DNA from 2 places in the Burkholderia sp. Bp9016 genome. Region 1 is predicted to be linked to the other one. Evidence: predicted binding sites of a transcription regulator. Region 1 holds the regulator's gene; the other holds the start of a gene.
What was found. The regulator LexA, encoded in region 1, represses DNA repair genes until DNA is damaged. The targets are predictions, from matches to a motif close to ACTGTATNNNNATACAGT.
Positions count from the first base shown of each region.

Region 1 (4,175 bases):
GTTTTTCGACGTTTCGGAAATCGATCGGTGCAACGGACATGGCAATTTTGTCGTTGTAAGCGGCTGCGGTGCGTGTCGCTGCCGGCCGGTGCGTGTGCCGCCATGCGAACGGACCGGGCGAATGCGTGTCACACGAGCATGACCGAAGCGAACGCGTGCCGGCGGCACGAATGGGCCATTCTAGTGCATCGGCTGCGTCTCTTCAGGGCATGCCGCGCGCGGCACGGCGATTGCCTGCATGGATCGTGCACTGCATCATCGCCGACCCGCCATGCGGGGCGAATCAGCGTTTTCCATCCCTTGCATCCGGAATTGCGGCGCACCATGATGAATGCATCGGTACGTATTCGCGATAGGGAGGCTTCATGGCTTGCTACAACAAGATTCTGCTGTGCTACGACGGCACGCTCGAAGGGCGCAAGGCATTGCGGTGCGGCGCCAATCTCGCGCTGGATCTGAAGGCGGAAACGCATTTGCTGTCGGTCGTCGACATGCGCTCGAGCATCGCCCAGAGCGCGGGTCTGCTGACCGACGTCGCATGCGGCCGTTTCGAGGAAACGGCCCGCGAGATTCTGCAGGAAGGCGTGAACTGGCTGCGCGAGCGCGGCGTTCAGGCCGAAGGCCATTTCGCGTTCGGTTATCCGATCGACGAAATCGCGAATCTCGCAACCGAATTGCAGGCGGATCTCGTCGTCGTCGGCCATCGGTGCCGCAGCGGGTTGTCGAGATGGTGGATGGGGTCGGGCAACACGCAACTGCTCGATCGCGTGAACTGCAGCATTCTGGTTGCGTGTTCGTCGGCCGAAGAGCAAAAGGCCGAGATTGCGCGCGAGCGCGAAGCGGCGACCACGAGCGGCAAGTGACGCAATGATGACGTGACCGACTGACTCGACCGGCGATTCACGTCGGTCACGCGCTGTGCCGTATCGGCGGCATGCACATCGATTGCGATCGATTACGCGTGCAGGTCGATCTCGGACAGCTTCCACGAGAATAGACCGAAGCGATGAAAGATCGCCGCATAGCGTGTGCCGTCGCCGCTGCGCTGGTAGGTCACGACAAATTCATCGATATTCCGGTAGCCGGCGCTCGTTTGCTGCGGATGGCCTGCATTGCTCGCACCGGCCGGTGCGGACGACGGCGCCGGTGCCGTAGCAGCAGGGGGAGCGGCGTTGCTGCCGGGTGCGGGTGCGCTCGCCGGCGCGGCCGGTTCATTGCCAGCAGTCGTGCCCGGAGGCGGACCAGACCATTCAGGCGGGCGTTCGCCCGGATTGCCTCGCGGCGGTATGCCACTCATCAGCGCCGCCACGCCTTCCGGTGTCGCATATGCGTCGACCAGCGGGCCGATCAATGCGGACCCGATCAATGCGCCGATCACCGCGAACGGATTGTTCTTTTTGACCGAGTCGATCCGGCGCATCAACTCTTCCGTGACTTGCTGCTTCAGGCTGATGCGCAGGGACGGGAAATCGACATACTCACTGACCGCTTGCGCATCGCGCGCGTCGATCGCCGATTTCAGGCGACCGAGCGCGACGTACGGCGATGCGTACGCGTAGCCGATCGCCGCAATGACGACGACGGCCAGCGCGACGATCAGCAAGGGTTTGAGCCGCGACGTGCGGCCCGGCGATTCAGTCACGATGCCTCCGGTGCGGACAGGTTCCGCAATCAGAGACCGCCTTGCTGGGCTGATCGTTCCTCTGCGATGCAGCGATCGATCATCCGGCACACGGCGTCGATCGTGCCGACCATGATCAGCCGCGACCGGCCGTGATACACGCGCACGGGCGCGCGGCGCGCCGGCTCGGCGTGATTCAGGCCCGCGTTCAGCGATACCCGTGCAAACGCGGGCAGCGCTGACGGCAGCAGCGACGCCTGCCGTTCAACTGCGACTTCTTGGCTCGCCACGGGCGCTGCAGCGGACAGCGGCGCGCAGGGCGTGCGGCCGCGCAGGTGACGCAGGCGACCGAATTGACGGAAAGGCAGCAGACGGGCAAGGCGTTCCATGGAGTTCTCCTCAGCGAGACTGATTGTCAGAGTTCGCCCGAGCGGATCAGCCCGACGGCGATGCCTTCCAGCGCAAACTCCGCGCTGCCGGCCTTGACGAAGATGTTTTCGTAATCCGGGTTCTCCGCGATCAGCTCGAGGCCGCCGGGCCGGCGCATCAGGCGCTTGACCGTGACGTCGTCGCCCAGACGCGCGACGATGATCTGGCCGTCCTTCGCTTCGGTGCGCTTCTGCACCGCGAGCAAATCGCCATCGAGAATGCCGGCATCGCGCATCGACAGGCCGCGGACCTTCAGCAGGTAGTCCGGCTTGCTGGTGAACAGCGCGGGATCGCATGCGTAATGCTGCGAGATATGTTCCTGCGCGAGGATCGGGCTACCGGCCGCGACGCGGCCGACAAGCGGCAGCGACAGTTGCATCAGGCCGGCATGCGGCAGCGTGAACTGGTGCGGTGCGTCGTCGAGGCCGAGCAGGCGGATGCCGCGCGAGGCGCCGGCGGCCAGCTCGATCACGCCCTTGCGCGCCAGCGCACGCAGATGTTCCTCGGCTGCATTCGGCGAGCTGAAACCCAGTTCGGCCGCGATCTCGGCGCGCGTGGGCGGGAATCCGGAGCGCTCGATCGCGCGGCGGATCAAGTCGAACACTTGCTGCTGACGGGCAGTGAGTTTGGTCATGGCTGAACTGTATGGATAGACAGTGAGCTGTATTTTTATACAGTACTCCGCGAATTTCAAGTGTTACTTGAGGTTCGACGCGATCGCGCCGATTCCGGCGCGATGTCGCGACGTCCGGACGCCGGTTCGTCTGCCGCAACCGTCCGTCCAGTATGCGTTAGCACTTTTGAGTATTAAAAAATGAAGAACGATTATTTTTAATCATGTAACCCGTTCGTTAGACTGGCTCGACATCGCAATACCGACAACACTGGAGAACCAAGGATGGCGAAGCGCAATACGGGGCTGGCGGGCGGAGTGGGCCGCCTGATCGCAACACTCGCGCTGGGCGCGGCGGCGGCGCTGGGCGTCGCGACGCATGCCCAGGCCGATACGACGTTCCTGAACGTGTCGTACGACCCGACGCGCGAGCTGTATCAGGACTTCAACCAGGCGTTCGGCAAGGAGTGGAAGGCGAAGACGGGCGAGACGGTCAACTTCAAGCAGTCGCACGGCGGCTCGGGTGCGCAGGCGCGCTCGGTGCTCGACGGCCTGCAGGCCGACGTCGTCACGTTGGCGCTCGCGTACGACATCGACGCGCTCGCGAACAAGGGGCTCATCAACAAGGACTGGCAAAAGCGCCTGCCGGACAACGCGTCGCCGTACACGTCGACGATCGTGTTCCTGGTGCGCAAGGGCAACCCGAAGGGGATCAAGGACTGGGACGACCTGACCAAGCCGGGTATCTCGATCGTCACGCCGAACCCGAAGACGTCGGGCGGCGCACGCTGGAACTACCTCGCCGCGTGGGCGTATGCCGTGCACAAGCCGGGCGGCAACGAGCAGACGGCGAAGGAATTCGTGACGAAGCTGTACAGGAACGCCGGCGTGCTCGATTCGGGCGCGCGGGGTGCGACGACGAGCTTCGTGCAGCGCGGGATCGGCGACGTGCTGATCGCATGGGAAAACGAGGCGTTCCTGTCGATCAAGGAATTTGGCACCGACAAGTTCGAGATCGTCGTGCCGTCGGTGAGCATCCTGGCCGAGCCGCCCGTCGCGGTGGTGGACAAGGTGGTCGACAAGAAGGGCACGCGCAAGCTGGCCGAGGCCTACCTGAACTTCCTGTACAGCCCGCAGGGCCAGGAGATCGCGGCACGCAACTACTACCGTCCGCGCTCGAAGAACGTGCCGGCGGAGCTGACCAAGCAGTTCCCGAAGCTGAAGCTGTACACGGTCGACGACACGTTCGGCGGCTGGACGAATGCGCAGAAGACGCATTTCGCGGATGGCGGCGTGTTCGATTCGATTTACAAGCCGCAGTAACGCCACGCAACGAACCATAACGACAGCGGCGCGCCACGACAGCGCGCCGCATCCTCGACGGCCTGCCGGCGCGACTCCCCGCGCCGGCATTTGCGTCGGACCCGTGAGCAGCATCGACCCAGCAAGAGCATCCGATGACGACGTACACCTTTCGCAAGCCGAGCGCGCTGCCCGGTTTCGGCGTGACAC
Region 1 is NZ_QTPY01000002.1:140,574-144,748, reverse strand. Features, by position in the region: gene nodI (nodulation factor ABC transporter ATP-binding protein NodI) at 1-40, opposite strand, end outside; gene DIE13_RS03040 (universal stress protein) at 366-863, shown strand; gene DIE13_RS03035 (DUF2939 domain-containing protein) at 956-1,642, opposite strand; gene DIE13_RS03030 (hypothetical protein) at 1,672-2,010, opposite strand; gene lexA (transcriptional repressor LexA) at 2,037-2,684, opposite strand; gene DIE13_RS03015 (sulfate ABC transporter substrate-binding protein) at 2,949-3,986, shown strand; gene cysT (sulfate ABC transporter permease subunit CysT) at 4,121-4,175, shown strand, end outside.

Region 2 (4,175 bases), on a different contig from region 1:
TCCGAAGACGCCTCGGCGTCGACGACATTGAGGTCACGATCGATAGTCACGCGCAGCCAGAGTTCGTGGATTGGCAGGCCTTGGGGCCGGATGCCCGACGCAAGCGCGACATCGCGCGGCTTGTGGTCGGTCAGGCAGGCTTCGATGTCCCACAAGCCGTCGCCGCGCTCGTAAGCTTCCGCTCGGATTGCGCGTCGATGTCGCAACTGACGGGGCACGGGCTCGGATAGCGGCATGCTGGAGGTTGAGGCCGAAGAGGAAAACCCGTGGATTTTAGCATATTGGGTATTTGAGGCAGTCTGCCGCAACGGCGGGTATTCCCCGCTGTCCATCGATGGTTGCATTGCAGCAAAATCGCGCGCCGCGCGCGCGACCGAACCGGTCAGTCGTCGCTCAAAAAATCGTCGCCGATTTTCAGCAACTTCACGATGGTCGCGCTCGAGAAGCCGCGCGCAGCAAGAAAGCGCGCCTGTTTCGCGCGCTCGGCCGGCGTTTGCGGCAGTGCACCGAATTTCTTGCGCCAGACGGCCTGCGCGCGCGTCAATTCGGTCTCGCGCAATTGTGCATTCACTTCCTCGACGAGACTGTCGCCGACCGCATGGCGCTTCAGTTCGCTGACGATGCGCGCGACCCCGACACGCGATGCGCGGCGATGCACGAGGCTCTCGGCAAAGCGCGCATCGGACAACCAACCGTCCTGCTCCAGCGCATCGAGCACCGGTTCGACCGATTCGTCCTCGCCGACGTACGGCGCAAGCTTGCGTGCGAGTTCGGCCCGGCTGTACTCGCGCCGGGACAAATAGCCAAGTGCGCGGCCCTTCAGCGAACGCGGCGGCTTCGACGGCTTGCGCTCGCTCGCACCCGCCTCGTCGCCGGAAGACGCACCGGACGCGCGGCGCGTGCGGCGGGGATGCTGACTGCTGCGCGTATAGACGTCTTCCGCAACCGGCGCCGCAGAACTGGCTGCGCGCTCACCCGGGAAACTTACGCCGGATACGCGACGGCGCGACCGGTCGTGCGCGTCGAACGATTCGTCGTCGTCGAACGGATCGACCGGCGCGGCAATCTCAAACGAAACGAGGGCATCGTCGGATGCCCTCGTCGCGGTGCGGGTCGCGGCCTGACTGCCCGCGACCCGCCGGTTGGCGCCCGAGGACCCGGTTCGCCGGCCGGAGCGACCCGCCGTTTCGGGCGCGTCGCTCTGCTCCGGTTCGCCAGCCTGACCTCGGCGCCCGACCATCACTCTTCTTCGTCCATCGCCTCGGCTTCGTTGCCTGCGCCATCCGGCATTGCGACGACACCGAGCGATTCACGAATGCGGTTTTCGATCTCACGGGCGATTTCCGGATTCTCGCGCAGGAATTCACGCGCGTTGTCCTTGCCCTGACCGATCTTCTCGCCGTTGTAGCTATACCAGGCGCCAGCCTTGTCGACGATCTTCGCCTGCACGCCGAGATCGATGATCTCGCCCTGACGCGAAATGCCTTCGCCGTACAGGATGTCGAAGATCGCTTCGCGGAACGGCGGCGACACCTTGTTCTTGACGACCTTCACGCGGGTTTCGTTGCCGATCACCTCGTCGTTTTTCTTGATCGAGCCGATCCGGCGGATATCGAGACGCACCGACGCATAGAATTTCAGCGCGTTGCCACCCGTCGTGGTTTCCGGGTTGCCGAACATCACGCCGATCTTCATCCGGATCTGGTTGATGAAGATCACGAGGCAGTTCGTGCGCTTGATCGTCCCCGTCAGCTTGCGCAGCGCCTGCGACATCAGGCGAGCCTGCAGGCCCGGCAGCGAATCGCCCATCTCGCCTTCGATTTCCGCCTTCGGCACGAGCGCCGCGACCGAGTCGATGACGATCATGTCGATCGAGCCCGAGCGCACCAGTGCATCGGTAATTTCGAGCGCCTGCTCGCCGGTGTCCGGCTGCGAAATCAGCAGCTCCGGCACGTTCACACCAAGCTTCGACGCGTATTGGACGTCGAGCGCGTGCTCGGCGTCGATAAAGGCTGCCGTGCCGCCCAGCTTCTGCAGTTCGGCGATGACCTGCAGCGTGAGCGTGGTTTTACCCGACGATTCCGGACCGTAGATCTCGACCACCCGGCCGCGCGGCAAGCCGCCGACGCCGAGCGCGATGTCGAGACCCAGCGAGCCCGTGGAGACGACCTGGATGTCTTCGGCCGCTTCGCCGTCGCCCATCCGCATGATCGATCCTTTGCCGAACTGCTTCTCGATCTGCGCGAGTGCGGCCGCCAGCGCCTTGCTCTTCTCGGCGGTCATCCCGGAGCCCTTCTTGCTATCTTCCATGAATCGTCCTTTGCTATGATGAGCAGCGTCTGTTAGAGGCGCGCCCGCTTTCAAGCGCCGCCCACGAATGCAGACACTGTATAAAAAAACAGTGTTTTATGCAAGCCCGCAATGCGGGTTGCGTCGTACACGAATAACTTCGGAGACAGCCGCGCCGGCGTGAACGCCCCGCCGGCCACCGGTCAGCAACATGCGAATTCTCATCGCCGAAGACGACAGCATACTCGCGGACGGCCTCACCCGGTCACTCCGCCAATCGGGCTATGCGGTCGACCACGTGAAGAGCGGCGTCGACGCCGATACCGCGCTGTCGATGCAGACTTTCGACCTGCTGATCCTCGATCTCGGGCTGCCCAAGATGTCCGGGCTCGACGTGCTGAGGCGCCTGCGCGCGCGCAATTCCAACCTCCCCGTGCTGATCCTCACCGCCGCCGACAGCGTCGACGAGCGCGTGAAGGGGCTCGATCTCGGCGCGGACGACTACATGGCCAAGCCGTTCGCGCTCAACGAGCTCGAGGCGCGCGTGCGCGCGCTGACCCGGCGCGGCGCGGGCGGCGGCCCGACCGTCGTGCGCCACGGTTCGCTCGCGTTCGACCAGGTCGGCCGCATCGCGTATGCGAACGAGCGCGTGCTCGACCTGTCCGCGCGCGAACTCGGCCTGCTCGAAGTGCTGCTGCAGCGCATCGGCCGGCTCGTGTCGAAGGAGCAGCTCGTCGACCATCTGTGCGAATGGGGCGAGGAGGTCAGCAACAACGCGATCGAAGTGTACGTGCACCGGCTGCGCAAGAAGATCGAGCCGAGCGGCGTGCGGATCTCCACCGTGCGCGGCCTCGGCTACTGCCTCGAGAAAGTCGCACCCGCGGCGCCCCCCGACACGGCAGCGCCCCAGCCCGCGGCGTCCGGCACGCCGCTGCGCTGACCCCGGCCGTCGCCGCGATGGCCACGCCGGCCCATTCCCGTCATCCGAGCGGCGAGCAACCGTCCGCCGCCGACGCTGCGCGCGACGCGCGCTACGAGAACCCGTTCGCGCCGCCCGACGAGATCGACACGCCCGAAGCCGTACGCCCGCGCTCGCTGTTCGGCGAAATCCTCGACTGGATGCTCGCGCCGCTCCTGCTGCTGTGGCCGATGAGCATCGCCGTCACCTATCTCGTCGCGAAGACGATCGCGAACGGCCCGTTCGACCGCGCGCTCGAAACCAATGCGTATGTGCTCGCGCGGCAGATCCATCCGGTCAACGGCGTCGCCGAGCTGACGCTGCCGCAGCAGACGCGCGACTTCCTGCGCGCGGACAACGTCGACAGCGTCTACTTCCAGGTGCTCGGCACGCGCGGCGAGCTGGTCGCGGGCGAGGCCGACATGCCGCTGCCGCGCGACGAGGATCGCCCGCCGCCGGGCGTCGTCGTGTTCCGCGACGACCTGCTGCGCGGCAACGACGTGCGCGTCGCATATACGACCGTCGCGCTGCCGCAGTCGAGCGGCACGCAACCGGTGCTCGTCCAGGTCGGCGAGACGCTCGACAAGCGCAATGCGCTCGCGAACGACATCATCAAGGGCGTGATCCTGCCGCAGTTCGTGATCCTGCCGCTCGCGATCCTGCTCGTGTGGTTCGGGCTGTCGCGCGGGCTCGCGCCGCTCAACGCGCTGCAGGCGCACATCCGCGCGCGGCGGCCCGACGACCTGTCGCCCGTCGAGGCGCAGCGCGCGCCGCCCGAGATCGAGCCGCTCGTCACGTCGTTCAACGACCTGCTCGCGCGCCTCGAACAGAACATGGCGCTGCAAAAACGCTTCATCGCCGACGCCGCGCACCAGATGAAGACGCCGCTCGCCGGCTTGCGCACGCAGGCCGAATTCGCGCTGCGCCA
Region 2 is NZ_QTPY01000017.1:21,200-25,374, forward strand. Features, by position in the region: gene DIE13_RS20915 (DUF2889 domain-containing protein) at 1-236, opposite strand, end outside; gene recX (recombination regulator RecX) at 383-1,240, opposite strand; gene recA (recombinase RecA) at 1,240-2,310, opposite strand; gene DIE13_RS20930 (response regulator transcription factor) at 2,501-3,229, shown strand; gene DIE13_RS20935 (sensor histidine kinase) at 3,247-4,175, shown strand, end outside.
Region 2: recA (recombinase RecA) is a predicted target of LexA. The motif match lies at 2,386-2,403, and genes of this name have one in related genera.